2 regions of the Paenibacillus sp. B46(2026) genome follow, and region 2 is predicted to be linked to the other one. Evidence: riboswitches for the same ligand, from Rfam matches in the RefSeq annotation. Region 2 holds a riboswitch; the other holds the start of a gene.

Region 1 (15,798 bases), 2.3 Mb from region 2:
AGTATCTGCTTCTTCTCAAGAATTGTCTGCCAGTGCAGAACAAACCACCAAAGCGATTGAACATTCAACACTAGCCATCCAGGAACTGGCTGAAGGTGCAGAGCAGCAGGTGAACAGTGTGAGAGACGGATCTGGACAGATGAGCCGAATGGCAGAAGATGTTCGGATGATGTCGGAGCGTGTGCAATCGATCACAGCAAATATGCGGAATACGTCTGGAGCGGCTTCTTCTGGGAATGAGGCAGCAGGACAGGCTGTTGTGCAGATGAACAGCATCCAGGAAACGGTGGAGCAGTTGGGAACGGTAGTCCAGTCTCTGAATACCCGTTCGGTTGAAATTGGCAGTATGGTTGATGTTATCGCATCGATCTCCAAACAAACCAACTTGCTCGCATTGAATGCTTCCATTGAAGCGGCAAGAGCGGGGGATGCGGGTCGTGGATTTGCTGTCGTAGCCGGAGAGGTGCGTAAGCTCGCAGAAGAATCCGGAAGCTCGGCAGGGCAGATCGGTGAGCTGGTGCACAATATCCGTCAGGACATGGATGCTGCTCTTATCGCCATGAATGCGGCTCAGACTCGAGTGGGAGAAGGCATCCAGGCCGTGAATACATCAGGACAATCGTTTGCCCGGATTCGGGAGGCGGTGGAAGATGCTGTTCATACATTGGATGACTTGTCCGAAACAACGAAGCAGCTGGAGAGCGGTGCATCCCACGTTGCCAAGGCGATGAGCGATATTTCCAATGTGACCCAAGAATCGGCTGCGAATACAGAATCCGTGTCTGCATCTTCGCAAGAGCAATTGGCATCGGTAGAAGAGATTGCATCATCCTCGGCACATCTGAATAGCATGGCAGAACAATTACAAGGACTGCTCGGTATGTTCAAGATGGTAGAGGATACACCGAAGGATAAGGGTAACGATAAATCCTGATATTGGGACAGCAGAACGTACTACAGTTTATATAAAAGGAAATAAAGATAGACATTGCTCCTGCGGCCCTGTATAAATATATCGTCTGGTTCTTCCGCGCATCGTGCGGTGTAATCTTTCAATATATAGATTGAATGAACGATAGAATATATCGAAACAGGGTACAGCAGGAGGCTCTATGGTATACGTAGCAATATTGATTTTTGCAGTAACGATCACCTTGGTGATTTGGCAACCTCGTGGGTTGGGTATCGGTTGGACTGCCTCGGGTGGGGCATTGCTTGCCCTGCTGTGTGGAGTCGTCAGCTTAAACGATGCCTCGGATGTGGCATCCATTGTATGGAATGCAACACTGGCTTTTGTCGGCATTATTATGATTTCTCTCATTCTCGATGAGACGGGTTTCTTCGAATGGGCTGCCCTTCATATGGCGAGGCTGGCTGGAGGAGATGGTCGCAGACTTTTCTTCTACTCCATTTTGCTGGGGGCCGCAGTGTCTGCCTTGTTCGCAAATGATGGTGCAGCACTGATTCTGACGCCAATTGTGCTCGCGATGGTGCGTGCATTGAAGTTTGATGAGCGTATGGTGCTGGCTTTTGTGATGGCGAGTGGATTTATCGCAGATACTACATCGTTGCCGCTGGTCGTCAGTAATTTGGTTAACATTGTGTCTGCTGATTTCTTTGGTATTACCTTTGTGGAGTATGCGGTGCGCATGGTTGTGCCCAATCTATTCTCGATCGTAGCGAGTACGGGAATGCTGTTCTTGTTCTATCGCAAAAGCATCCCTCGTCGCTACGATATCTCTGCGGCACGCGACCCGAAGGAAGCGATACGTGATCCGCGGATGTTCCGGATCGCCTGGTTCATGCTGGGGCTGTTACTGGTAGCCTATGCATCCAGTGAGTTTCTGCCGATTCCCGTGTCGGTTATCGTTGGCTCCGTTGCGTTGCTGTTTGCCTTAATGGCACGCAAGAGTGAGGCTGTTGATCTGAAACGGGTAATCAAGGGAGCGCCATGGTCGATTGTGGCGTTCTCGGTGGGCATGTACATCGTCGTATATGGACTACGTAATGCAGGGTTAACGGATCACCTGAGCCGCTGGCTGGATGCCATAGCGGAGCATGGCCTGCTGGCTGCTTCGCTCGGGATGGGCATCATCGCCGCCGTATTGTCATCGGTGATGAACAACCTGCCTACCGTGTTGATTAACCTGCTAGCCATCCAGGGTGCACACACCGAAGGTATCGTTCAAGAGGCGCTAATCTATGCCAATGTCATTGGTTCCGATCTGGGTCCCAAAATGACCCCGATTGGATCACTTGCCACATTGTTGTGGCTCCACGTTTTGTCCCGCAAAGGCGTGAAGATCACATGGGGGTATTATTTCAAAGCAGGCATCATCCTGACGATCCCTACATTATTAATTACCTTGGCCGGATTGGCATTGTGGTTATGGATTCTAGGGTAGTAAAAATAGGTTTTACATTAGGAATATCTAAATCATTCAATGTATTGTAAAAGGCTGCTCTCTCCGCTGGTGCTACGCACTGGCGGAGAGAGCAGTTTATTTGTTCCTCTTTTGTTTCTTCTATAGAAGAAATGAATTCTCTATTTCAATTAAGCAGTTAAGCAAAGAAGGCCAGCCCATTGTAGGCTGGCCTTCTTTGCTTACTTCCCAGGCAGGAGGTTGGAATGCCTGGGAACCTCTTAGCGCTGACACAGCGGAGGGAACGGATGATTGTGGAAAAGCGAAGCGTTCGCCTTTATCCCCGTATGTATTCCTTGAAAAAAGTAAATCATATAAATCCGGGGATAACAGCGATTGAAACAACGTCCGTTCCCGGAGCGTCCAATTCAGTCCCAAATAGTTCAATATACAGCCGATATTTTTAACACTGCGTTTACAAAACACTGATTTTAAGATGACATAATGAAACTACAATGAGTAAAGAGTTGATGGTGAACAAACAAATTCACAAAACGCCATCACTACATTGGGGGAGGAAAACAAAACATGTTTAAAAAGTTGCCGTTTATTTTGATGACCTTAACGTTCGTACTGGTGCTCGCTGCATGCGGATCAAAAAATGACGCGGGTACAGAGGGTGCTGCAAGCAATGGATCAGGAGAATCTGCTGAGCTTAGCGGTAACATTCTGGCTGTTGGATCAACAGCACTGCAACCTCTGGTAGAGCAAGCTGGACAGAAATTTATGGCAGTTGATGAATATAAGAAAGTAACAGTACAAGTACAAGGCGGCGGTAGTGGTACAGGCCTGACACAAGTATCTGACGGACAAGCTACAATTGGTAACTCTGACGTGTTTGCGGAAGAGAAAATCGATGACGCCGCAAAAGTAAGTGAACTGAAGGATCATCAAGTAGCTGTTGTAGCAATTGCTCCAGTTAGCAACAAAGATGCAGGTGTGCAAGATTTGACGAAGCAACAACTGGTCGACATTTTCTCCGGTGAAATTACAAACTGGAAAGACGTTGGCGGTGCAGATCAAGCAATTGTCATCGTTAACCGTCCAAGCAGTTCTGGTACTCGTGCAACATTCGAGAGCTTCGCTCTGGGAATGAAAGTAAAAGATATCCCGGGTTCGATCCAGGAAGATTCCTCAGGTACAGTTAAGAAACTCGTATCCGAGACTCCAGGCGCAATTGGTTATCTGGCTCTGTCCTACCTGGATGATAGCTTGCAGGTTCTGAAATACGAGGGTGTAGAAGCAACTGTTGAGAACGTAGAAGCAGGAAAATATCCGGTATGGGCTTACGAGCACATGTACACCAAAGGTGAACCGGATGCAGCAACAAAAGCATTCCTCGACTACATTCTGAGTGATGAAATTCAACAAAGCGACGTAACTGAGCTTGGTTACATCCCGGTATCTGGCATGAAAGTAAAACGTGATGTAGCAGGCAACGTAACGGAATAATCTTTGAACTTGCGCATACAGCGAGAGAGGCGGACCTTGGTCCTGCCTCTTTGCGCGGTTTGCTCTGGGATTATCTTATATTTTGCATGAATTCTACTATAGAAGGATGGTTGTTATGGAACAGACCGAAGGGGGAACGGTAATGAACAACAAGCTGAAATCACGCCGGCCCTTGAGAGAAAAGCATTACTGGGAAGAGTGGACGGGAAGAATCTATACGTCGATTTGTGTCGTTTTCCTGATCGTCGTCATGTTTTCCATCGTGTACTTTGTAGCGTCTAAGGGGCTGTCTACTTTTTTCCAGGATGGCGTAAGTTTACGCGAGTTTTTATCGGGCAAAACATGGAATCCAACGGGGGAACCTGCTGTCTATGGAGCATTACCGTTCATCACAGGTTCTTTCATAACGACATTGCTTGCAGCCCTCATTGCGAGCCCGCTTAGCCTGTGTGCAGCACTCTTTATGACGGAGATTGTGCCAGGTAAAGGTAAAAAGATTTTACAGCCTGCGATAGAGCTCTTGTCTGGTATCCCTTCCGTTGTGTACGGTTTTATCGGTCTGAGTGTAATTGTACCCTTGTTGCGAAGTATCTTTGGTGGAGCGGGCGTTGGGATTGCAGCCGGATGTCTGGTCTTGTCCGTCATGATTCTTCCTACGGTGACAAGTATTATGGCAGATGCATTGTCCGCGTTGCCAAAAGGATTGCGTGAATCCTCCTACGCACTGGGTGCCACTCGCTGGCAAACCATCTACCGGGTTATTATCCCGACAGTTCTGCCTGCCTTGTTGACAGGTATTGTACTCGGTATGGCTCGTGCCTTTGGTGAGGCCCTTGCTGTGCAGATGGTTATTGGTAATGCACCGCATGTTCCAACATCCTTGCTTGAATCGGCTTCAACATTAACAAGTGTAATTACACTCAGCATGGGTAATACCACGATGGGTTCTGTTCATAACAATGCACTGTGGAGTATGGCGCTTGTCCTGTTGGTGATGACCTTTGTCTTCGTCATTCTGGTTCGCCTGCTTGAAAGGAGGAACCGGGTATGAAAATGAAGGCAAAGACGGTAGATAAAATTGCAACATCCGTTATCGTTGTACTGGCCTTGTTCATTGTTATTCTATTGCTCGGTCTGCTTGGCTTCATCATGTTTAGAGGCATTGGACATATTAACTGGCACTTCCTGACAAGCGCTCCACAGTTACTCAAAGGCGGCGGTGGGATTGGTCCACAGCTCTTCAACTCCATATTCTTGCTTGTCCTGACCCTGATTGTTACCATTCCACTCGGATGGGGCGGCGGAATTTACATGGCGGAATACGCCAAACCAGGCAAGATTACCAGCTTCATTCGTCTGGTCGTTGAAGTATTGTCATCATTCCCTTCCATCGTTATCGGTTTGTTTGGTCTCTTATTGCTTGTAAATACATTTGGTCTTGGTTTCTCCCTGATCTCGGGTGCCTTGGCTCTGGCGATCTTTAACTTGCCACTGATGGTGCGGACTACGGAGCAGGCCTTCCGGGCTGTTCCGAAGGAACAGAAAGAAGCAGGTCTGGCACTTGGACTGTCCAAGTGGAAGATTATCACTTCCATTCTGCTGCCTGTGGCATTGCCCAGCTTGATTACGGGTACGATCCTGGCATCGGGCCGGATCTTTGGTGAGGCAGCAGCGTTGATGTTCACCGCAGGTATGAGTAGTCCACCATTGGACTTTACAGATTGGAATCCGACGAGCCCTAGATCACCGCTTAACCCTTTCCGTCCGGCAGAGACACTTGCTGTCCATATCTGGAAGGTCAACAGTGAAGGCATTGGGCCAGATTCCAAAGAAGTGGCAGCAGGCGCATCCGCGGTGCTTGTCATTCTCGTGCTGGCGTTCAATCTAAGTGCACGCTGGATCGGTCGGGTTATATTCCGCCGCATGACAGCTTCGAAATAAGGAGGAACCAACATGGCCATACCTTTTGGTACGGAACAGTTAAGCATATATTATGGGCATTTCCAGGCAGTTAAGCAGATCAGCCTGACGTTTCCCGAAGCAAGCGTAACGGCGCTGATTGGACCGTCTGGTTGTGGTAAATCCACGTTCCTCCGGTCCCTCAACCGAATGAACGATGAGATCGCTGGTTCCCGCACAGAGGGACATATCTGGATGGACGGTAACGATCTGAATGAGCCTGGAACCGATGTAATCAAGCTTCGCCAGAAGATTGGCATGGTGTGGCAGAAGCCGAATCCTTTTCATAAGTCCATCTACAACAATATCGCGTTTGGCCCCCGCTACCGTGGTACGAAGAGTAAGAAGGCACTGGATGAAATTGTGGAAAAAAGCTTGCGCCGTGCTGCGCTCTGGGACGAAGTGAAAGACAGATTGCATGAGTCAGCTCTGTCTCTCTCTGGCGGACAACAGCAGCGCCTATGTATCGCTCGCGCTTTGTCTGTTGAACCACAGATTCTGCTGCTCGACGAGCCGGCATCTGCACTTGACCCGGTATCTTCGGGTAAGGTTGAGGAATTGATCACCGAGCTTAAGAAGGATCTGCGGATTGTTATTGTTACCCATAACATGCAGCAGGCGGCACGCATCTCGGATTATACAGCTTATTTTTATCTTGGAAATATGATTGAACATGGGGATACAGAGCATATTTTCACGAACCCGGACAATCGTCTGACGCAAGAATACATTATGGGTCGTTTCGGTTAATTGGATCATGGAGTGTCACATAGAGCAACAGACAGAGAGATTAAGAAATTAATAGAGACAAAAGAAAGCACAATGCCTGGACGGTTGTTCGGGGGTTGTGCTTTTTAATTTCATTTTGGAAGAATTTGCTGTATGTCAAGCAATCATGCTACGATATTTATTAATAAGAGAACGTTTACATTACTTTGAAGGAGATGTTGATCATCACTACGGACCAGATGTCTTACGACCATATGGCAGCTCAGATTATACAAAACTACACTATTGAGAAACCTGTCGTTTCATATATTCGGCATAATGAGAATCTGACGTATCATGTTGTTGATGAAGCAAGCGGGCAGAAGTATCTGCTACGGATACACCAAGCCGCATATGCAAGTATGACAGGTATTCAGCATACACTTCCTGCGCTGGAGGCAGAGATGAATCTGCTTCATGAGTTGAACGCAACGACAGCATTGCGCGTGCAGCATCCGGTACGGAATGTATCAGGCGAATGGGTAACGGTATGGACAAGTGAAGCGGGAGAAGAGATTTGTTGTACGGTATTGGAGTGGATTGAGGGCAGGGACATCCAGCAGGGAGAACGCCTGACAACAGAGCAGATCTATGATCTTGGGGCACAACTGCAGATGCTTCATCAATATGGGCGTGAGCAGGATCAGACAGATCGAACAAAGGTACGGCCGGCATATGGTAATAGCCATGAGAACTTGGTCATGCTAGGGCAGTTAGAGGAAGGCGTCCGACTGGGAATTTTTACAACGGAAGACTTCGATCTGCTTCGTGAGACGTTTGAGAACATTAATGAACAGCTAGCAACGTACCCGCAGAACGCAGGGACATGGGGGATCATTCATGGGGATATTACTCGCAACAATCTGCTGATAAGGGAGCAGGGAATTTCCATGATTGATTTTTGTCTACACGGTTATGGTTATTATCTTTTCGATGCCGGAGGGGCAGCACTTATGTTCAATCGGGAGGAACGTGACATATTCTTATCCGGTTATACCCAACAGATCGCGCCACTCACGGATCATGATATTCGATTAATGGAAGGGTTCATGTTGATCTTTACACTGGGTTATTATGCCTTTCAGATGGCAAATGAATCGAGACACGAATGGATGAAAGATCGCATGCCGAAGCTGTGCAGCAAGTATTGCAGACCTTATGTGCAGAACGAGAGCATCTTCTATGAGTTATGAGGTATTTTCTTTTCTAGGAGCTATAACTTAGGATTAAGATTGTGAATAATACCTGGGCGTCCTGAACAATCGGGGGGCTCTTTTTGCATGCATTAGATAACGATCGTAATGGACATTTATGAAGAAAGTATAAACTCTGCGGAGAGTCAGCTTTTCTTCGCTACAATACAGTCATGGGAGGATGAAGCAGCGATGAGAGACAGCGAGAACATATTGCTGGTGGAGGATGATCCAGAGATTGCTCGCATTCTGAGAGATCATCTACGACGTGAGGGTTATGAGGTGACTTGGGCATCAAGCGGTTTGGAGAGCTGGGAAGACTTTAGGGGGGGGACCTATCAATTAGTCCTGTTAGATCTGATGCTGCCGGAGATGGATGGGTTCACGGTATGCAAAAATATCAGGCTAATCAGTGATGTTCCGCTGCTCATGATGAGTGCTCGAATCGAGGAAGAGAGCAAAGTCAGAGGGCTGGGTCTGGGAGCTGACGATTATATTACCAAACCCTTCAGTCTGACAGAACTTACAGCCCGCATTAAATCCCATCTGAACAGGTACCGGAGATATCAAGGTGTAGAGCCGGAATCGACAGATCAGCAGTATAACGATGGGTTATCGATCGATGATTTGAATCAGCGCGCACAGATACATGGAGAACATGTGGCACTAACCAACAAGGAATGGGCTTTGCTCCTACTGCTTGCCTCTCATCCGGGCCGGGTGTTTACCAAGGCGGAACTGTATGAACATGTCTGGAGTCAGCCAGAGGCGGGGAACTCTAGTACGGTCACAGTTCATGTGAAGAGCCTTCGGGCCAAGCTTGGTGACGAGCCCCATCATCCACGCTGGATTCAGACGGTGTGGGGCAGTGGCTACCGATTCGTGGGGGAGCCGGAAGAATGAAGCTGAAGTACTGGTTAATGCTTGCCTTTCTCATTGTAATGCTGCTGCCTGTCGTTGCAGGGTGGGCGCTGTACTCCCTGTATAACTATTACAATGATCAGCGTGCCGTAACGGAATATGTAGAGTTGTCCGGTCAAATGGCCCCTATTGAACTGGCTTTATCTGACCCGGGGCTGTACCGTCTGCAATCGCCTGATGCCTTCGCTGCACTCTCTGAATTGGAGGATGTTCGGGTGAACTTTGATCTGTATTTACCAACAGGGATTCGGGTGTATACATCTGGCGAGAACACATGGACTGCTGGAGCCTACACCGTTGGGGGCGCGGAGCTGTATCGTAATCTGTACAACTTACAGATTCGTCATCGCACATTTTCACTGAAAAAACCCGTATGGGAAAAGGGTGAGTTGGTTGGCATTTACGAGATTGTCATGCTGCGTGGAGATTGGCTGGAAGGCATATCCTTGCGGACAACCTGGGTCATTGGTCTGGCTGCTGCTTTCTTTATCCTGTTATACGGAACAGTGCTGTGGCTGCTATCCAGAAAGCTCTTTCGACCGATGAAATATCTATTAGAACGAATGGATGCTTTTGCACGGGGAGAGGCTGTTCCAGATGTGCTACCTGTTCGTCATGATGAAATGGGCACATTGCTCCAACAGTTTGATGCAATGCAGGAGAAAGTCAGAGAAACCCAGGCTGAAGTGCGAAGAGAACAAAAAGAGAAGGAACTTATGGTTGCCTCTTTGTCTCATGATCTGAAAACGCCGTTAATGTCCATTAGTGCTTATGCGGAAGCACTTAGTAGCAATCCGCATCTGGAACGCCGTGAAAGGCAGGAATATCAGGACGTGCTGTATGGGAATGTGAAGCGGATGAAACAGATGATTAGTGAACTTGAGATGTATACGGCGCTGGGTTCCACTGAATCGGAGATGGCCATGGTTGAGGTGGAAGGTGAGGAGTTTTTCGATATGCTGCTTGGGAGCTATGAGGGACTTGCCGAGCGTGGGCAGATTGACGTGAAGATGGATGTCCGCACAGATCAACTGTACCGAGTTCATCCCGAACAACTGATGCGCCTGACAGATAATCTGATAAATAACGCACTACGCCACACAAGGACGAACGGTGTAATGGGACTAGGGGTTATTGCTTCAGATGGGGAGCTCCCAGAATGGATTATTCCCTCGCTTGGAGATGAATTGGATAACTACAGGGCGGGGGCAACATTGATCATAGTACAAAATGAAGGTCCTGCTATTCCTGAAGAACAGCTCATTCGTATCTTCGAACCCTATGTTCAACACCAGAATCAGGAGGAGAAGACGTATGCAGGTGGTTCGGGATTGGGATTGAGTATAGCCAAACGGGTTGCAATAAAGCACGGGGGGGATATGCGCATGTGGTCATACGAAGGATATGGAACGCTGGCAGCATGCCGATTGCCTGAACATGGAGAATGTAAACGCAGAGAGGATGGGTAAGATGATGAAAAAAGGATGGATGATGCTGGGTACTGCTTTGCTTGCAGGCGCCCTGCTTGGAGGTTGCGCGGAGAAGGATATGCTGGCTATGTCAGGAGACGATATGATCGAGAAGGTTGTCTCAGCAGAAACAGAACCTGCCTCATATTATGCGGAAGGTGTGATGAAGATATGGGCGGACGACAAGCTGACTAACACGATGCAAATTAAGGAATGGGTAGATGGTGAAACCGGCCGAAAGCGCACGGAAACATCCGAGAATGGCAATGTCAGTTACGCAGTTAATAACGGAAAGGAGATCATCCTTTATGAAAAAGAAACAGGAGCAGCATATTCCATGGATGCATCATCCGTGTCACAACAGCCTAATCAAACCCAGAAGCAAATATTGGTTGATCAACTAGAGCGGTTACGTATTACGCATGATGTGAATATGATGGGACAGGAGAAACTTCATGGACAGGACGTCATTCATATTGAATTGACACCAAAAGAAGAAGGCGTATTCTCCATATCTTCAGAGTATTGGGTAGACCCCAAAACGTGGATGATTGTCAAAGTAAACAGCGCGTATGGGGATGGGAAATCAGAAATGGTCTATGATCCGATTCAGTATGACCCTGAATTCACAAAGGATACTTTCGTAATTGACATCCCTAAGGAGGTCGATGTGAAGGACTTGAACGATATGATGCAGAATTCCGAAGTGACCTTAGAGGAAGCGGAAAAAGCGTTGGAACAGCCGTTCCTACAGGACACGAGTGGAGAATTCGAACGATCACGGATCGAAATGTCTACATTGGGCGGTGAGCTGAGCAGAGATGAAGTAACCTTGTATTATGTACGTGACGACAAGGTAGAAGTCAGCCTGACGGTATTCAAGATGCCGGAAGAAAATGTGGACGATACACTAATGCCGGATGAAGCCAAGATTAAGGTTCGTAACACCGAGGGTTCATATATGAAGAGCATTCGGAACATATCATGGAGTGAAAATGGCTTGCGGTACTCCGTCATGGGTGAAAACGAAGGATGGACGAAAGAGAAGCTTCAAGCTTGGATAAATGAATTGAAGCTGCCTAATCATTCCTAATGAGTGATAAAGATGATAATTATACGTCACTTTTATTGACATATAATGTGTAGCATATTAATCTGTAAGTATATGTACCGAATATGATCATTTTAACAAAAGATACACGTTCGATGTGTGTTCGAACGAGGATATGACTATACAGCGGATGATAACGAGCGGGAGAGACCTGGTTAGCCGAGCAAAATGGCTAGTGTTCAGGCACCGAAGGAGCAAGCTGCTGCGCACCCGGCGTAGTGGTTAATCTCTCAGGTAAATGTACCATCGTTGGACGCAACTCTGGAGAGTGCGCGAATTGCGCCACCCAAGGGGTATATGATCAGTCAGCCCGGTGAGCTTGCCTGTAATCGCAGGCATTCACCTTGTCCTTGGACACTGCTGATCATGAAACTCTCAGGTATCGAGGACAGAGAGAGGGCTTGGGGCCTTCTTCTGTCCTTTTTTGGTGTCATCATTCAGTAAATAAGGAACAATCTGTATATGCTTCTGGATGGAAATGACGAATATAAATGGAGGGTTGCAGGTGCGGTTTAAAGATGTTTTTTCAATTATTGGTCCGTCCATGACGGGGCCTTCAAGTTCACATACAGCTGGAGCAGCAAGGTTAGGAAGAATTGCTCGACAGTGGCTGGGATGTACACCGGATCGGGCACGACTGACACTGTACGGTTCATTTGCAGATACGTATCAGGGGCACGGAACAGATCTGGCACTGATCGGTGGTCTGCTGGACTATGTCACAGACGATCCGCGTATTCCAGATGCAGAGCAATACGCAGAGGAAGCGGGCATGGAGGTTGAGTTTTATACAAGCGGCCTGCCTGCTCCTCATCCGAATACGGTCAAAATTGAATTGTGGCATGGAGATCGCGTATGCTCGCTGATCGGTGCTTCCATTGGCGGCGGCAGCGTATCAGTGCATGCGATGAATGATTTTCGTGTTCAGATCAGTGGAGAGTTTCCGACACTCGTTCTGCGACATGCGGACAAAGCGGGGGTGCTTGCGTCAGTGACATCCACGATCAGCTCATCCGGGGTTAACATCGGGTATATGCAGGTAGATCGGAAAGCCCGTGATGGAGAAGCGCTGACGGCAATGGAGATGGACGGCGTGCCTAATCCGGATATGTTGAAGCGTCTGCGTTCGCTCGACCATGTCCTGGACATTCGTGTCATTGATTTGAAGAGAGGAGTTGATTCGGATGCGGTTTAAACATTTGCATGAACTGAATACGATCTGTACAGCGGAATCCAAAACCATTGCTCAGCTAATGATTGAGGAGCAGGTCCAGGAGACCAATACGCCGGAAGTGGATGTTGTGCAGCAGATGTCGGACTATTATCAAGTGATGAAGGAAGCGGTACACAGGGGATTAACGGAAGATACCACATCACGCAGTGGGTTAACGGGTGGAGACGGCAAGAAAATGGCCGAGTACATTCGCAAGGGTGAGACTTGCTCTGGCGATGCTTCTGCACTTGCCATGGCGTATGCCCTGTGTGTATCTGAAGTGAATGCCTCCATGGGCCGGATCGTGGCAACACCAACAGCCGGTTCCTGCGGCATTATTCCTGGTGTGTTTATCAGTTCACAAGAGCGGTTTGGCTGGACGGACGAACACTTGGTGAACGGGTTGTTCTGTGCCGGGGCAATCGGTTATGTCATTGCCAACAATTCGTTTATCTCCGGTGCCGAAGGTGGCTGTCAGGCGGAAGTGGGTTCTGCGATTGGTATGGCTGCGGGTGCTATGGTTGAGCTGCGTGGAGGTACACCGGAGCAGGTCGTTCATGCCGTTGGCTTGGCGTTGAAAAATACACTGGGCCTTATCTGCGATCCAGTCGCAGGGCTCGTCGAAATTCCGTGCATCGTCCGTAATGGACTTGGTGCCGTAACAGCACTGGCTGCGGCCGATATGGCATTGGCCGGTGTGCGTAGTGCCATTCCGTCAGACGAAGTTATAGACGTCATGCTGGAAGTAGGCAGTGCAATGCCGAGTCGCCATCGGGAGACAGCCCAGGGCGGGTTGGCCCAGACGCCAACCGGACGCAAAATGATGCAGAAGCTGGCTAAACCGAAGGCAAAGCGTGCTGAGCCTGAGCCGGAATCGAACACAGCCGATTCTGACACAACTACAAGTGGGGCAGATAATGCTCAAGTGGACACGGACCCTCAGGTTTAAGCTGAACCGGGACCACCGAGATATAAATCAGTGACATTATTATGTATAACGGCGAATACAAAAACAAGCGTCCGCAAACCTGGATTCAGGTCATGCAGGACGCTTGTTTTGCGGTTGGGTATAGCCGAGATGTACTGCATAAACGGAATGACACATGTATGAGTATTAAGACGATCCCTGAGTCACAGCCGTACTCAGTACGGCATATCCATACGTAGGCAGCTCAATGGCGAGCACGCCATCTTCCTTGGCAGTACGATGGTTTCCGCCGAACAGCTCGGTCCACTCACCGTCACCTGCCTCCAGTTCGACAATGGCTGTCTCCTCTGAACGATTGAACAAGATGAGGATGCGTTCCTCATTGTCTTGCCGTTCGAATACCAGTTGCCCCCCATTGTGGCGAGCCTGCAGGAAACGAATGGTGCCTTCCGCACGGAGGGCGGGATGAGCATGACGCAGGGAGATCAGTTTCTGATAAAAGTCGAGCAGTTCCCGGTCCTGCTTTGCTTCATCCCACTCCATGCATTTCCGGCAGCCGGGATCATGCTCACCGTCCATTCCGATCTCGTCTCCGTAATAGATGCACGGAGCCCCCATATAACTGAATTGGAATAACGCAGCCAGCTTCATCTTGCGCTGATCGCCCTCACACAGGGTGAGTAGACGCGGGGTATCGTGGCTGTCCAGCAAGTTGAATGCTACTTCGCTGGCCTGAAGCGGATAGCGGGATAACTGTCGACCGATGGAGTTCGCAAACTGTTCGGCCTGCATGGTATTTTTCACAAAAAAGGCATTCACGGCATCGGTAAACGGATAGTTCATGGAAGCATCGAACTGATCTCCCTGCAGCCAGGCAGAGGACTCGTTCCATACTTCGCCCAGAATATAGGCATCCGGATTAGCGGCTTTGACTACACGGCGGAAATCACGCCAGAATGCATCATCCACTTCGTCCGCGACATCCAGTCTCCATCCGTCTGCACCCACTTCCTTGATCCAGTATTCGGCAACTTCCAGCAGATAGGCCTTAACCTCCGGATTCTCCGTATTGAGCTTCGGCATGTGCGCTTCGAATCCGAATGTCTCATAGGTAGGAATGCCATCCTTCACATCCAGCGGGAATTCGTGCACGTGGAACCAGTCCTTGTATTTGGATTGTTCCCCGTTCTTCTGTACATCCACAAACGGTGCAAACGTCTTCCCGGAATGGTTGAACACGGCATCCAGCAGAACGCGGATTCCGCGCGCATGGCACAGCTCGACCAGCCTTTTCACGGTATCTGCGTCACCAAAGTGCCGGTCTACATGCAGGTAGTCCTCGGTATCGTATTTGTGATTGGTGGTGGCTTCGAAGATGGGTGTGAAGTAGATTGCATTAATACCAAGCTGGCTGATGTAATCCAGATGGTCGATCACGCCCTGAAGGTCACCGCCGAAGAAATTGAATGGTGTCGGCTCGCCCCCCCACGGTTCCACCTTTTCCGGACTAATATCTGGGTTGCCGTTCGCGAATCGTTCAGGGAAAATCTGATAGAACACTGCATCCTTCACCCATGCAGGGGGTGTGAACACAGCTCCGGCGTGAATATAAGGGAACTGGAACATACGGCCCGGATCGTCCGGTTCTTCTTCCTGGAAGTCCGTCTCGGTCATCCAGATCTGTTCGTCTCCGTTTTTTAATAGAAAAGAGTACTTCAGTCGGTGGTAAGGAGGCTTCACTTCACCTTCGTAATAATCGAACATGGAGTCTGTCGTAAACTTGGTTAAGGGAACCAGCGCTTTGGTTGCATCCCAAGCATATTTGTCCCCGGTCAAGGCATGTACCTCGGTCAGATCGTCCTTTTTGGCACGCAGGCGTAGACGGATCGTATCCCGGTCGTAGGCATAGGCCCAGTTCCGTTTCGGTTGATGATAGATGGCTTCCAGCAGCATAATGAAATTCCTCCCGTCAGGTGTAGAACTAATATGTACTTGGTAGACTTGATTAATATGACATTCCCCACGTTAATGGATAAGCTATAATTAGCATGTGTGGTAACGTAAAGGCTTCAACATTGTTTCAACAAGACATGAATTCATTTGTTATAGGCAGCTTTTATCATTATTATGCTCAGATATATCATTAACCCAATGGGGACAGAAAGGAAACGAATATTCGGATGAAAACTAAACTGTTATATATTGAAGACGATACGGAAATTGCGACATGGGTCAGAGCCGATCTGGAGGAGCGCGGTTATGAGGTGGTATGGCTCGGCAGTGGTGAAGGTGCAGCGGAGGCTGCTGTCGGTTGTTCACTCATTATTCTGGATGTTATGCTGCCCGGGCTGGATGGATTTA
Region 2 (15,798 bases):
CTAGTCAAGATCTCCATATGTTCCCCGCCTTGAGCCGCGATACCAATGACCATATAAGCCTTTTCTTCGCCAAAATCTACACCCTGTGGATACTGAATGACAGAGATGCCTGTGGATAAAATGAAAGCTTTGGATTCCTTCGTACCGTGCGGGATCGCAAGTCCGTTCCCTACATAGGTCGAGACAATCTCTTCACGTTCAATCATCTTCTCAATGTAATCAGCAGTAATATGTCCCGCATCCTTCAGAATCTGTCCAGCCATACGAATCGCTTCATATTTGTCCTGAGCCGTCGCATTCATGATGACTTTATCTGTTGTTAACATACTCATAATGGTTGACCTCCAATTTCGGTTTTACTGCGATAAAATCCAACGAGTTCCTGGGACAGGTAATGAATGAGTTCATCCCTGATTCCCTTTTCCAGTAATGTAATCATTTCTTCCTGCAATAACAGGGCGCTGATCTCACTGAGAACCTCCAGGCTTTCCTTGGATAATTCTCTGGGACCGAGCATCAAAAGAACATGGGTAACTCCTGCCGGATCATCCGGTGTACGAAGGAGTGGCTCAGTAAGCTGGAATAGGCTGATGGACGGCCTGTAGATTCCCTCACTGCGTGTATGAAACAGTGCAAGTCTTGTACCGGGAATCTTCTGACTCCCCACTGCTTCACGTGCCTCCAACCGTTTCGCAATCTCCTCCGGTTCCTTCAGCACACCCGATTCATGGAGTACTTTGCACATTCCATACACGGTTTTATAGAAACCGATATCTTGGTTATCCAGCGGATACACCTGAAACTTGCCAATAATTCGGACGATTTCAATCAGAATTGCTTCCATTCCGTCAGGGTCCGAGTAACGACTTGTCGTCTGAACCTCTGCTTCACGGGGCTTGTTATGCTGTCGTTGTAATGTTGTTGTCCGGATAAAATGACGCAGACGTTCGCTCTCTTCCGCCGTGAGCAATGGACTCACTTTGTAATACTGATGCTCATCCATCGGCAGATCGACAGTGGATAACACCAGATCATATTGATCTGGAGGCATCCGGGCAGCTTCATACCAGGACACGCTATCCATGATCCGAATCTCGGGAATCTCCTTCGACAGTCGGCTGGACAGCATGCGGGATGATCCGATTCCGCTTGTACACACGATGATCGCTCTGATTTCCCGTTTCAATGCACGTAACCTCTCGATGGAAGCTCCAAAATGCATGACCAAAAAACCAATTTCCTCATCCGGAACGTCTGTGCCTGGCCAAGCTTGATGCACGGATTGTTTGACATCTTCGAAGAGGGAGTCATAATCCTTGCGAATCTGCTGCAAAAGCGGATTACGAATCATCTGTTGCCCTTCAATTCGCTCCATTACAGGTTGCATATGACCAAGCAGACCTTCACGAAGCAAACGATCCTCATGAAAGGCGTAATGCGTTCTCGCCTGCATCTGATCAATCAGTGAATGTACCCTGTCCAGTAAAATCAAGTCGTCTATTGGCAACAGCCGCGAAGAGTGAATCCGTTGCTCGGTCTCAATTAATAGCCTGTGAAAATAAGCTTGCTCATCTTGGGAGAATGTCAGCCCCAGCTGGGTGGATAACACACCACACAAGCGGGAAGCCATATAAGGTGGAACCTTCATCTCATCCTGCTCTGCAACTCCATCTCCCGTTTTCTCCCGTGGAGAAATACGGCCAATGCCAAAGCCTTTACGAATACGTACAACCGCTACGGATAATTGAATCAGCAGCTTCATGTATTGGCGTTCCGGGATGTTCTCCAGCCATTCGATATCTGGTTGCCATAACGCATTTTCGACCGTAAGCACATCACCGTGCCCAATCATATCCAGCAATTTTTGGTTTACGATGGAGCCTCCTTGTTCAGGCTGTCTTCCGAACAGGTCGGACTCATCCAGAAATTCCAGTGCAAGTGCAGCTATGGCCGTGCGATGAATCGTCTCACTTCCGTTAATCTTGACGCCATATCCACGTCTGCGAACCAGCTTCAGTCCCGCCTGACGAATCCGTGACTCCAGATCGTCCAGATCAGTCGTTACAGTGGATACAGTCACTTTCAGATCCGAAGCCAGGGCGAGCAACTTTACAGGCTCCGGTTCATCAAGCAGGATGCAAAGCATGAAGAGCTTACGCTCTTCCGGCGTAAACTCTACGTATTCTTTACCCTCTAGTTGCTGGCGCAATACAGCCAGATCATCGGAACTGGCATCGATTCGGATACCGGTTCCTGATTTTTTTTCCAGCCTCATGCCCAAAGGTTCAAGCCATTGTTCGATCATTTGAAGCTCCCGGTGAACGGTTCGGGTACTGACCTTTACTTCAACGGCGATTTCGCCGGCAGTGACTTCATGTGGATGCTCCAGCAGAAACTCCACGATTTCACGCTGTCTTTTGGTAATACTCATATCTCAGCCTCCGGCTCAGGGAAAACGAATGCGTGCAATTACTTCAGACGTTCAACGAGCGCATCGTATTCCGGGCTTTTTAGGAAGTTGTCGATGGATATATGTTCTGCGTTCGGTGCAACGGAGCGAGCTCGATCCGTTAATATTTGTTGTGTGATTACCACATCTGCATCCGGCGGGATATCACTGATGGCCGTATTGGTCACCGTAACGTCAATCCCCTCTGCCTTCATCTTCTTGCGTAGAATGGAAGCGCCCATGGCACTCGACCCCATGCCTGCATCACAGGAGAAGACAATCTTCTTCACATCTGTTTTCACTGTAGAAGAAGCCATATCCGCGGCTCTGTCTGCTTCACGATGATTTGCCGTAATGCCAGCGTTTGGCACGGTTCCTTGACTTTTCATGTCTTTCATCCGACTGGATGCGGACTCCAGATCTTCGTCCTTTTGTTTACCCGTTTTCAGCAACACTGCTGCAACCAGGAAAGAAACGACGGCTGCTACAAGCACCCCTGCGAGCATCGGCAGGTATCCACCTTTTGGTGTTAAGAGGAAATACGCGATAATACTACCCGGTGATGGTGCCGAAACAAGTCCTGCTCCGGTGAGCATGAATGTTAATGTACCTGCGACGCCACCCGCGATTGCGGCAAGAATCAGAATCGGTCTCATCAGAATGTAAGGGAAGTAGATCTCATGAATTCCCCCGAAGAAATGAATGATAACGGCACCTGGTGCAGAAGATTTGGCCATTCCGCGTCCGAAGAAACAGTAAGCAAGCAAGATACCCAGTCCCGGACCTGGGTTGGATTCAAGCATGTATAATACGGATTGCCCTAATTCTCTCGCTTGATCTGTTGCAATAGGTGTAAGAATACCGTGGTTGATTGCATTGTTCAGGAACAATACTTTACCTGGTTCAATGATTAGGTTGACCAGCGGTAGCAAGCCCAGATTCATTAAGCCTTGTACCCCGGCAGACAATACTTTGCTAATCGCTTCTACAGCAGGCCCAATGCCCAGTAGAGCAAAAATCCCCAAGATCCCGCCAATAATACCGGCTGAGAAGTTGTTAACCAGCATTTCAAATCCGGCTCTAATTTTGCCTTCAATGGATTTATCGAACTTTTTGATGATCCATGCTGCCAGTGGTCCGGCAATCATGGCGCCGAGGAACATCGGGATATCACTACCCACGATGACCCCAATGGTCATAATGGCACCCACGACACCACCACGCTGACCATGCACCATCGTACCCCCGGTGTAACCAATTAACAGTGGCAGCAAATATTTGATCATCGGATCGACTAGCTGTGCAAGCGTCTCGTTAGGGAACCAGCCTGTTGGAATGAACATGGCCGTAATTAATCCCCAGGCGATGAACGCTCCCATATTCGGCATGACCATACCACTCAGGAATCGGCCAAAACGCTGCACACCTACCCGTAGCCCACCTTTGGAATTGGACGATTGGTCCAAATTACTCATTGTATTATCCTCCTTGGATCAAGTGATTATGATTTATGAAAGGGGTATCATTTCTCCCCTGCTGTAATCCTAAGCGAGAATGGTCTCCTGTTCAATGAAATGAAAGCGTACTTTCGTCATGAACAATGATGACAACATTAGGTTATGTAATCGTTTTTATCTATGCATAATGGCTGAACCCATTGGTACACAAGGCTTTTCTTGCCTATGACTTTTATTATTTCCAAAATCATTTTCTATCCTATAGCTTGGACTAATCTTGCTATTCACATCCACAATCTGCTTAAATCAGCATTCACAACGTTCATTGGAAAGCACAAAAAAACCTCTGCAAGCATAGGCTCACACAGGTCGCAATAACATGAAGCACGTCTCATATTTTTATAAAAATATATGTTAATAAGTACAAGTTCGTTGATACTATTCTTCCGTATGTTTACGATACGCGTCTGCATTCATCAATGTAGACAATGCTGCTGTCAGATCTCCCTCAACACGAATCTCAATCATCCAGCCTTCCTCGTAAGGAGAGCTGTTCACAAGTTCAGGTGAGTCCTGCAACGAATCATTGACTGCAATAATTGAACCAGTGACGGGAGAGAACAAGTCCGAAACCGTTTTGACCGATTCGATCGTTCCAATGCTGTCTTCTGCTTTTACATTGGATTCAAGGTCAGGCAATTCCACAAACACAATGTCACCCAGCTGATGCTGCGCGAACTCGGTAATGCCAATACGTACAGTATCCTCCCCTACGGTTTGCACCCATTCGTGCTCTTCACTGTACAGGAAATCACTTTTCAATTCGCTCATCGATATCCGCCTCGCTTTTCATTAATGAGTGCATGCGTTCTTTGACCTTAACCTTTTTCCCAGAACATAGCGTATGATATTTATGAATCAAATGTCAAGATACCTCACAATTTATTTGCTAATTGCCTCCTCAAACCGTAACCTGAATACACTCTTTCTACATATACTGGTGAATATTAGAATAGTAAGCGCAGTCTTTATAAATATACGAACAATAAAATTAAAATTATATTAAACATTCGGTTTTAAATCATTTTCTATGATATCGTTCTTGACATCGACAGTGGATTCACGTTTTAATGAGAGGAGTAAATGTGTTTATTGGACTATGTTATACCCGCGGATGAATGTAAAGGGAGAGATTACCCGTGACACCCGATTCGGGATGTACATGAGGTAACGCCGAAGGAGTAAACCACCGATAAGCGGCGGTGAATCTCTCAGGCAAAAGGACTTTTACGGGACGCAACTCTGGAGAGCATCTATTCGCCCTGTGCGGGCGTAATGATCACCCAAGGGGAAACCTGCTGCACAACGCAGCGGGGTAACTCTCAGGTACAAGGGACAGAGCCTTAGAATACAGCGTGCTACTTGGCATGCCGGTTCTTTGGCCTGTCCTTTTCCTTTTTCCCAAAAAACGAAAAACAGGATTCAGATCGGCGCTGCCATAGCTGCCTTACCATACTTATGTGATGAAAATCTCTAGCTGAAAATTTAAAAATACCCTGATTCATTGATCCACGATTATTATATTCGGTCGGCTGACGGCCCATGACGAGGTGATTTGATGTCCGATTTGCTTAGAACACCACTCTTCCCACTGTATCAGCAATATGAAGGCGTACGGTGCATTGATTTTGGAGGCTGGGAGCTTCCGGTGCAATTTAGCGGAATCCAGAAAGAACATGAAGCGGTACGTGAGCGTGCTGGACTGTTCGATGTATCCCATATGGGCGAATTCACAGTACAGGGTGATCAGGCTGAAGTATTTTTGCAACAAATGATGACCAATGATGTGACCACGCTGGTCCCTGGTCAAGCCCAGTATACCCTGATGTGTTATCCGGATGGCGGTGTGGTGGATGATCTGCTCGTGTATAAGCTGGAAGAACAGAACTATATGCTCGTGGTTAACGCCTCCAACATCGACAAGGATTGGGCATGGCTGCAAGAGCACTTGATCCCTGGCGTAAGCTTGACCAACGATTCGGAGCAGACGGCACTACTGGCTCTGCAAGGTCCACTGGCTGTAGATATTATCGGAAAAGTTACAGATATGGATGTATCCACGATTGAACCGTTTCGTTTTGTGCAGGATGCTGAAGTATGTGGAGTAAAATTGCTGTTGTCCCGTACCGGTTATACCGGTGAAGATGGCTTTGAACTATATGTACCTGCGGATCAGGCCGCTGTGGTCTGGAATGGATTAATGCAGGCTGGAGAAAGTCACGGACTGGTACCAACTGGACTTGGTGCCCGGGATACACTGCGCTTTGAAGCGAGGCTCCCCCTGTATGGACAGGAATTGTCGGCAACCATCTCTCCACTCGAAGCTGGCGTAGGTATGTTTGTGAAGCTGAATGCTGGACCCTTTATCGGACACGAAGCCTTGTTACAGCAAAAAAAAGACGGTCCCGCCCGCAAACTGGTCGGCATCGAAGTGCTGGAGCGCGGTATTCCCCGCCCACACTATCCGATTTACGCCGAAGGCGTACAGATTGGTGAAGTGACAACAGGCACACAATCACCTACATTGAAGCGTAATCTGGGGCTTGCCCTCATCGACAGCAAATACGCTGCGCTGGGAACCCCGCTTGAGATTGAGATCCGCGGCAAGAAACTGAAAGCCGAGGTCGTGAAGACCCCTTTTCATAAACGGACACGTACGTCAAAGACACCTACTCAAGGAGCTGATCAAGCATGAGCAAGCACCGTTACATTCCCATGACCGAGCAGGATCAGAGCGCCATGCTCGCAACCATCGGTGTGGATACGCTGGAGGATCTGTTCCAGGACATTCCTAAAGAGATTCGTTATCAGGGTGAGCTGCCCGTATCCTCCAAACTCGATGAATACGCGCTGACACGTCACATGTCCAAACAGGCTGGCGCCAACGCCAATTTCGAAACACATGCCAGCTTCCTCGGCGCAGGCATATATGATCATCATGTTCCTTCCGTCATCAATCATGTCATTTCCCGTTCCGAGTTCTACACCGCCTACACACCTTATCAGCCTGAGATCAGCCAAGGTGAACTACAGGCCATTTTCGAGTTTCAGTCCTACATCTGTGAATTAACCGGTATGGCTGTAGCCAATGCCAGCATGTATGACGGTGCAACGGCCTTTGCAGAAGCAGGTAATCTGGCCGCAGCGGCAACTCGTCGCAAACAGCTCATCGTATCCCGTACCGTTCATCCGGAAGCCCGTCAGGTATTGCAGGCGTATGCGCACGGACTGAGTCTGGAGATTGTTGAGATTGGCTATAAGGATGGCGTCACTGACTGGGATGCCCTGCAAGCCGCCATATCGGACGATACCGCTGCTGTCATGATCCAGAGCCCGAACTTCTTTGGTGCCGTGGAAAATGTAAAGCAGGCTGCTGACCTCGTGCATGCGCACAAGGGCCTGCTCGTCGTAAGTGCTAACCCGCTATCGCTGGGTCTGCTGGAAGCCCCAGGCAAGCTGGGTGCCGACATCGTTGTTGGCGACGCGCAGCCCCTCGGCATCGCCGCTTCACTTGGCGGCCCGACATGCGGATATTTCGCCGTATCCCAGCCTCATATGCGCCGAATTCCTGGCCGAATCGTAGGCCAGACAACCGATCGCAATGGTAAGCGTGGTTTTGTACTCACGCTGCAAGCGCGTGAACAGCATATCCGCCGTGAAAAGGCGACATCCAATATCTGTTCCAATCAGGCTTTGCTTGCACTCAGCGCATCTGTGTATATGTCCATCATGGGTAAACAAGGAATGATCGATGTAGCGGATCTGAATTTACAAAAGAGTCATTACACCCTGAATACATTAACTGCGATTCCTGGAGTTAGCCTTACATTTAATGCACCAACATTTAATGAGTTTGTGATTAAACTTCCTGAAGGAACAGACGTGAATACACTTCAGTTGAAACTGCTGGATGCGGGCTTTATTGGTGGCTACGAACTCGGACGTGATTATCCGGAGCTTGCCGGACATATGCTGGTTGCTGTTACCGAACGACGCAGTAAGGAAGAGATTGACGAATTCGCACGAGCATTGGAGGGATCGCTGTGACTCAGGAAACGACGACAACGACAACATCAGTACAAGGACAATCGGAAACAGGCACCTCTTCCTCCACTTCGGCTCCATCTGAGACAGCTACAACATACAGTGCACAGACCTTATCTCCTGCTCCGGAGCAAGCATTGATTTTTGAACTCAGCAGCCCTGGACGTGTCGCTTATTCCCTGCCAGAATGTGACGTTCCTCGTCAGGATGCCGATACGTTGATTCCCCGGGAAATGCTCCGCTCGGAAGCAGCAGCACTGCCGGAAGTGTTCGAGGTAGATGTTATTCGACACTATACAGCCCTGTCCCGTCGCAACTTCGGGGTAGATAACGGATTTTATCCACTGGGCTCTTGTACGATGAAATACAATCCAAAGATTAATGAGGATGTTGCCCGTTATAATGGTTTCGCCAAAATCCATCCGTACCAGCATGAATCCAGCATTCAAGGTGCACTTGAACTGTTATATACGTTGCAGAACGACCTTGCAGGTCTGACAGGTATGGACGCTGTGACTCTGCAACCAGCCGCTGGTGCCCATGGAGAATGGACTGGACTTATGATGATTCGTGCCTACCACGAAGGTCGTGGCGAACAACGTACCAAAGTCATTGTGCCCGATTCTTCTCATGGGACCAACCCGGCAAGTGCAACCGTTGCAGGATTTGAAACTGTGACGATTCCATCCCGCGCAGACGGACTGGTCGATCTGGACGCACTCCGTGCAGCCGTCGGTTCGGATACAGCAGCATTGATGCTGACGAACCCGAATACACTTGGTTTGTTCGAGAAAGATATTCAGGAGATTGCATCCATCGTACACCAGGCTGGTGGCTTGCTGTACTACGACGGAGCCAACTCCAATGCTATTATGGGCATTACCCGTCCGGGTGATATGGGTTTTGACGTGGTGCATCTGAACTTGCACAAAACGATGAGCACGCCTCATGGTGGTGGTGGACCTGGCGCCGGACCAGTAGGTGTGAAGAGTCGTTTGGTTCCGTTCCTGCCTAAACCGATGGTGATCAAAAATGCTGATGGGATGTATGCATTCGATCGTGAAGGCGATCAATCCATTGGCCGGGTGAAAGCCTACTACGGTAACTTCGGTATATTGGTTCGTGCCTATGCCTACATTCGTACCTATGGACCAGAAGGCTTGCGCCGTGTCTCTGAATGTGCGGTACTGAATGCCAACTATATGATGGCCCGTCTCGCACCTTACTACGAGATTCCGTATCCAGGGGTATGCAAACATGAATTCGTCATGTCTGGCCGGGGATTGAAGCAGTATGGTGTGCGTACACTTGACGTTGCCAAACGATTACTTGATTTTGGATATCACCCTCCTACGGTGTACTTCCCACTCAACGTGGAGGAATGCATCATGATCGAGCCAACGGAAACCGAAAGCAAAGAAACGTTGGATGGATTCATTGATACGATGATACGGATTGCCAAAGAAGCAGAAGAGACACCTGAACTGGTGTTGAATGCACCGTATGGCACACCGGTTACCCGTCTCGATGAAACAACCGCGGCACGCAAACCTGTTCTGAACTGCGCTTGCAGTTAAACACTAAGTGAATTTCTAATCCATGCTCTTGCTGATGTTAACTACATCAGTAAGAGTATTTTTTTGGTTAGACATTACAGGACCTTTCTCCTCGTACTCCTCTTTTATTTCCTATTCATTCGCGCAACAAAAAAAGCCGATATCCACATAATTCGCGGATACCGGCAAAAATCGCTGCATGAATGCAGCTCATTATCGGAAAAAGAAAAACCTCAAATCCGGAGGAACCCCCGGCAAAATTACGCTTGAATGCTTTGAACCAATTCAACGACTTGTTCAGCCGTTTGCATATCCAGAGCTTTGGCAGCCAGTTCCTGCATATCCACACGGGACAGCTTGGTGATCTGACTACGAGCTGGCAGAATGGATGTAGCGCTCATGCTGAACTCATCCAATCCGAGACCGAGCAGCAATGGAATTGCTGTTTCGTCTCCTGCCATCTCACCACACATGCCAACCCATTTGCCTTCACGATGCGCTGCATCGATAACCATTTTAACCAAACGCAAAATGGCCGGGTTGTAAGGTTGGTACAGATAAGCCACTCGTTCGTTCATACGGTCAGCAGCCATCGTGTATTGAATCAGATCGTTCGTTCCGATACTGAAGAAATCCACTTCTTTGGCAAACTGATCCGCCAGAACTGCAGTCGAAGGAATTTCGACCATGATTCCGAGTTGAATGCTGTCAGAAACAGCAATACCTTCAGCAACCAGCTTCTCTTTCTCTTCGAGCAAGACAGCTTTTGCTTCACGGAATTCACCGAGTGTTGCGATCATTGGGAACATGACACGCAAGTTTCCATGTACGCTTGCACGCAGCAATGCACGCAATTGTGTACGGAAGATATCCAGACGGTCCAGGCACAGACGAACTGCGCGGAAGCCGAGGAATGGATTCATTTCTTTTGGCAGATCCAGGTATGGAAGCTCTTTGTCTCCACCGATGTCTAGTGTACGAACAACGACAGGTTTACCTTCCATTTTTTCCAGTACCGCTTTGTAAGCATTATACTGAATGTCTTCGGAAGGAAGCTTGTCTCTACCCATGTACAAGAACTCGGTACGGTACAGGCCTACAGCCTCGCCGCCGTTTTCCAGAACACCCGTTACATCATTCGGTGTACCAATGTTGGCTGCAAGTTCAACATGAACGTTGTCCACTGTTACCGTTGGCTCATCACGTAGTTTTCTCCACTCTGCACGTTGTGCATCATACTGTTCCTGTTTGGCACGGTATTCAGCAATAACTTCATCAGTAGGGTTAACCAGCACGTGACCATCCAGACCGTCAACAATGATCATATCGCCTTGTTTCGCTTGAGCCAAGATATCCTTGGTTCCAACGACAGCCGGAATTTCAAGCGAACGAGCCATGATCGCCGAGTGGGAAGTACGTCCACCAATGTTGGTTGCAAAACCTTTAACAAATTGGCGATTCAGTTGAGCCGTGTCGGAAGGCGTCAGATCCTCCGCAAGCACGATCACTTCTTCATTGATCTCAGCCGGACTCATGAAGTCGATACCAAGCAAGTGATTTAGCACACGTTTGGTAACGTCACGCATATCTGCTGCACGTTCCTGCAGGTACGCACTCTTCATGTTCTCGAACATGGAGATAAATTGCGATGCCGTTTCGTTCAAAGCAAATTCTGCATTGATCATGTCATCTGCAATTCTAGCTTTAACCGGATCAATCAGTTCCGGATCATTCAGAATAAGCAAATGCGAAGCAAAAATCTCAGCTTTTTTCTCGCCAAGCTCTTGTAAAGTACGCTCTTTGATCGCCTCAAGCTCAGCCTGGGACTTGCCCAGAGCTGAGTCGAGTTTCGCGATCTCTGCGTCAACGTCGGTAATTTGGCGTTTTTCTACAGAGTAATCAGGATGCTCCAAGATAAACGCCTTGGCGATAGCAATACCCGCCGAAGCCGCGATCCCGGAGACATTAAGCATTAATTTCGCCCAACCCTTCGTTAACCATAACGTCAATCAAAGCTTGAAGAGCTTCAGCTTCGCCTTCGCCTTCAACGATGATGCTGATGGTGTCACCTTGTTCCAATCCGAGGGAAAGAACACCCAGGATGGATTTCAATGTTACTTTTTTACCGTTAGCTTCTGCAAAGGATTCTGCACCTTTGAATTTGTTTGCTGTATTAACCAGGGCTGTCGCCGGACGTGCGTGGATACCATCTTCGTCTGTAATTCTGAATGTTTGTTGCATTACAATCATCTCACTTTCAGTAGTTTGGTTTAGGCATTGCATATATTTACACTTGCTTGCCATCGTTGGAACACTTCTTATTTTATCTCAATGATTGGCTGTTCGCCAACTTTCAGCACTCCACTCTTCTTCAGCGTTACCGTGGAGCCCTCTGGCAGGTTGGTGAAGATAACTGGTGAAATGATCGAAGGAGCGTTTGCTTTGACGTACTCCAGATCCACTTCCATAATCGGCTGACCTGCCGATACCAGATCACCTTCCTGTACCAGTACGTTAAAGCCTTGACCTTTCAGCTTCACCGTATTGACACCTATATGAACAAGCACTTCCTTGCCTCCATCGGACATGATGCCCACGGCATGTTTGCTTGGAAATACATTAAACACTTTACCATACACAGGAGAAGTTATTGTACCATCATGTGGCAAAATTGCGAATCCATCACCTGTCATTTTCTCAGCAAAGACCGGATCAGGTACGTTTGTAATGTCCAGCAATTCACCATTGACTGGCATTACGATATCCTCAGCAACAATGCGCTCGCCTTGCTCACCTTGTGCCTTCTCCTCTTCTGGAGTTGGTTTGGCAGCTGCTGGCGTTGGTGCTGGTGTTCGTCCTGCAATAATATCCTGCATTTGTGATTTGATCGTGTCGGAACGTGTTCCGAAGATGGCTTGAACATTATTACCCACTTCAAGCACACCAGATGCACCCAATTGTTTCAAACGATCTTTTTTCACATTGGATTTCTCATTAACTTCAATCCGCAAACGAGTAATACAAGCGTCCAGATGTTTGATATTTTCCTTGCCGCCAAAAGCTTCAAGAATGTTATGTGGCAGATCATCCGTTGAACCGGAGCCTCCGCCAGATGCGGTTTCAGGCGTTGCATCTTCGCGTCCAGGTGTTTTGAGATTGAATTTGCGAATGATCAATCGGAATCCGAAGTAGTAGATCACCGCAAGGATCAAGCCGACAATAATTACGTCCCACCATGGTGTACGGTTCGGAATAATACCGAAGATCAGGAAGTCAATGAACCCACCCGAGAACGTCATACCGATTTTGACACCAAGAATCTGCATAGTCATGAAAGACAACCCTGCAAAAATACAGTGCACTGCAAACAGGAGTGGCGCTACAAACAGGAATGTGAATTCAAGTGGCTCTGTGATCCCTGTAAGGAACGAGGTCAGCGCAGCTGAACCCATGATCCCTGCAACATACTTTTTGTGCTCCGGTCTTGCTTCATGGTACATCGCAAGTGCCGCAGCTGGCAAACCAAACATCATGAACGGGAATTTACCGACTTGGAACGTCCCCGCAGTTAGGTTCACACCATCCCGTAGTTGATTGAAGAAGATTTGCTGGTCCCCACGAATGACGTCTCCAGCCTTGTTCACGTACTCGCCGAACTCAAACCAGAATGGAGAGTAGAAAATGTGGTGAAGACCGAACGGAATGAGTGACCGTTCCACGACTCCGAAGATGAATGCCGACAGTGTCGGACTTGTATCTACCATGAAGTGAGATACAGCATTCAACCCATTTTGAATCGGAGGCCAGATAATCACCAGAAGCAACCCGATCAAGAGAGATACAACCGAAGTAACAATCGGAACAAAACGTTTACCTGCAAAGAAACCAAGGTAAGACGGCAGTTCGATTTTGAAAAATCGATTGTAACACAGTGCGGCGGCAATACCTATGATGATACCTCCGAACACGCCTGTACTTAATGTTGGGATACCCAGGATGCTGGCATAACCCGGTACTTCACCGATCATTGCCGGAGTAACACCTACCGCGGTACCCAGTGTAACGTTCATGACCAGATAACCGATGATGGCTGCAAGTCCCGCAACCCCTTCGCCACCGGCCAAACCGACGGCTACACCGACGGCAAACAACAATGCCAGATTATCAAATACGATCTGACCTGCGTTCATCATGATTGTTGCAATCGAGTTCACCCAAGGGGTGTCGAGCGCCGTAACATATTGCAAGAAATCCGGATTGACCAGCATGTTACCGATACCAAGCAGCAAACCTGCAGCTGGCAGAATGGCCACAGGCAACATAAGTGCCTTACCTACTCTCTGCAATACACCAAAAAGCTTTTTAAACATCGCTTCGTTTTCACCCTTCCGTTTAAAGTTGTATGTTGTTATGCAAGCAAGGGAACACAAAAAAGGCATGAATTAATAAAGTGAACTGTACCAACCTTGGGGTATAGCATACCCTTAATAAGGTAAGAACAATCACACTCTAAATAACTCATGCCTGATCGAGTCAGTAACACGTCGCTTATGTTTATTCAGTTGCTTGATTACGGAAACCATTGTAGCACCACTTCTAATCCATTGCAAGCCTTTACACAAAAAAACTTATTTCCGAATTCCATCAATGAAATGATTTCACTTATTCTCTTCTTCTTTCCGCTGATTCAGCCGTTGAAGATGAATCGTCAGATAGCTTACCTCCGCAGGATAGACAGGCAGATTCAACCTTTTCTCCATCACTTTGGTCAGCTTCCATGCAAGCGAGTACATTTCAGGATACTCCAACTTGAGCAATGAATCCAATTTATGAAGTTCTTCCACTTTGTCCCCCCGGCGAACACGTTCAAGGGCGAAACGAAGATGAGTCAGCAAACGCGAGTAATCAAGCGATTCCGTTTCAAACGAATAATCGAGTTGGTCGGACACCAGGCTCACCAAATCAGTGATCAATTGTGAGTGTTCACGTACCTGGGATATATTCTGATTGGTCATCGCGCTATAGATGTGAAGGGCAACAAAACCAATCTCGTCCATCCCCAGATCTACGCCCATTCTCTCCTTGATCAGACGAACAGCGTACTCTCCCATCCGATATTCTTCAGGATAAATCTCGCGGGTTTCATATAAAAATGGATTTTGTATGACAATGCCCTGCTCCTTGCGTTTTAACGCGAAAGAAATATGATCGGTTAATGCAATATGGATATGTTCATTCAGAGGAACGTCCGTACGCTCTGCGATATACGTAATGACTTCGTTAATAATCTCGATCAATGCTTCATCCACCTGTGGAAGAAGCTGCTTGTACTGCTCTTGCTCCTGCTGGTTTTTCAAAATGAACATTTTCTCCACAGCCATCAGTGGAATGTGATCACTTGGTTTTCGGTTAAAGCCAATGCCTTTACCAATAACAACGACTTCCCCATGATCAGGATGCTGTGCAATGATTACATTATTGTTTAGCGCTTTATCTACATGCAGGCTGCTCATTATTTGCACCTCATTTTTCACACCATCTTAGGTGTGATAAGTCACACCCTGTTACGAACAAAAAGACATCCGGCGCGGGCAAACCGCGCCGGACGTCTCGCTTAAAAAGTAACAAAAATTCGCCTTAAGGTCAATAGAGTATACCTGCAACATTGGAAGTGGTTGTTACTCGTCAACTCCAGCTCTTTCCACAATCTTGTCGATTATGGACGGGGTTGTCACAGACTCGCTCTGTTGAATGGCAACCGGCGCAGGTGTTTTGGACTTGGTAAGACCTTTAATCAGCTGCTCTACATCGATGCCGGATACGCTCTTGAGCATCTCTGGAGCTGTAGCCATAAGCTCGGTAACATAGTTACTGACACGCGTAGCTCCTTCACCTTTACCTGTATCTACCACAGTCAGTTTATCAATGGATGCAATTGGCTCTGCAATTTTGCCAGCCAGCTCAGGCAGCATTTTGACGATGATATCGAGTACAGCCGCTTCGCCAAACTTTTGGAACGCTTCGGCCAGTTTTTCTTTCGCTTCTGCTTCAGCAAGACCGCGTAAACGAATAACTTCCGCATCCGCTGTACCTTTGGCAAGTTCTGCATCCGCCATGGCCTGACCTTCAAGTCGTTTCTGTTCCGCTGTTGCTTTGGCATGTGTTTCGATGGAGTACTGTACTGCATCAGCTTCACGCATTCTTTTCGCTTTATCTGCTTCGGCAGCCTGCT

The links. A riboswitch is a leader RNA that binds a small molecule or an ion and turns the genes downstream of it on or off. The one in region 2 is predicted to bind glycine.
Region 1: linked by a shared signal. The riboswitch ahead of sdaAB (L-serine ammonia-lyase, iron-sulfur-dependent subunit beta) and the one ahead of gcvT (glycine cleavage system aminomethyltransferase GcvT) in region 2 are both predicted to bind glycine.

What each region holds. Positions count from the first base shown of each region.
Region 1 covers NZ_CM165907.1:514,178-529,975, forward strand. Annotated here, with positions in the region: gene AC1S8V_RS02475 (methyl-accepting chemotaxis protein) at 1-934, shown strand, start outside; gene AC1S8V_RS02480 (arsenic transporter) at 1,113-2,405, shown strand; gene AC1S8V_RS02485 (phosphate ABC transporter substrate-binding protein PstS family protein) at 2,952-3,875, shown strand; gene pstC (phosphate ABC transporter permease subunit PstC) at 3,991-4,926, shown strand; gene pstA (phosphate ABC transporter permease PstA) at 4,929-5,816, shown strand; gene pstB (phosphate ABC transporter ATP-binding protein PstB) at 5,829-6,584, shown strand; gene AC1S8V_RS02505 (phosphotransferase enzyme family protein) at 6,803-7,795, shown strand; gene AC1S8V_RS02510 (response regulator transcription factor) at 7,988-8,698, shown strand; gene AC1S8V_RS02515 (sensor histidine kinase) at 8,695-10,185, shown strand; gene AC1S8V_RS02520 (LolA family protein) at 10,187-11,278, shown strand; glycine riboswitch at 11,428-11,551, shown strand; glycine riboswitch at 11,556-11,690, shown strand; gene sdaAB (L-serine ammonia-lyase, iron-sulfur-dependent subunit beta) at 11,802-12,491, shown strand; gene sdaAA (L-serine ammonia-lyase, iron-sulfur-dependent, subunit alpha) at 12,481-13,458, shown strand; gene AC1S8V_RS02535 (alpha-glycosidase) at 13,624-15,390, opposite strand; gene AC1S8V_RS02540 (response regulator transcription factor) at 15,618-15,798, shown strand, end outside.
Region 2 covers NZ_CM165907.1:5,125,691-5,141,488, forward strand. Annotated here, with positions in the region: gene AC1S8V_RS22830 (PTS mannitol transporter subunit IIA) at 1-332, opposite strand, end outside; gene AC1S8V_RS22835 (BglG family transcription antiterminator) at 329-2,431, opposite strand; gene AC1S8V_RS22840 (PTS mannitol transporter subunit IIBC) at 2,470-3,924, opposite strand; gene gcvH (glycine cleavage system protein GcvH) at 4,345-4,737, opposite strand; glycine riboswitch at 5,081-5,203, shown strand; glycine riboswitch at 5,207-5,307, shown strand; gene gcvT (glycine cleavage system aminomethyltransferase GcvT) at 5,525-6,661, shown strand; gene gcvPA (aminomethyl-transferring glycine dehydrogenase subunit GcvPA) at 6,658-8,013, shown strand; gene gcvPB (aminomethyl-transferring glycine dehydrogenase subunit GcvPB) at 8,148-9,587, shown strand; gene ptsP (phosphoenolpyruvate--protein phosphotransferase) at 9,827-11,539, opposite strand; gene AC1S8V_RS22870 (HPr family phosphocarrier protein) at 11,532-11,807, opposite strand; gene ptsG (glucose-specific PTS transporter subunit IIBC) at 11,885-13,936, opposite strand; gene glcT (glucose PTS transporter transcription antiterminator GlcT) at 14,225-15,079, opposite strand; gene floT (flotillin lipid rafts scaffold protein FloT) at 15,245-15,798, opposite strand, start outside.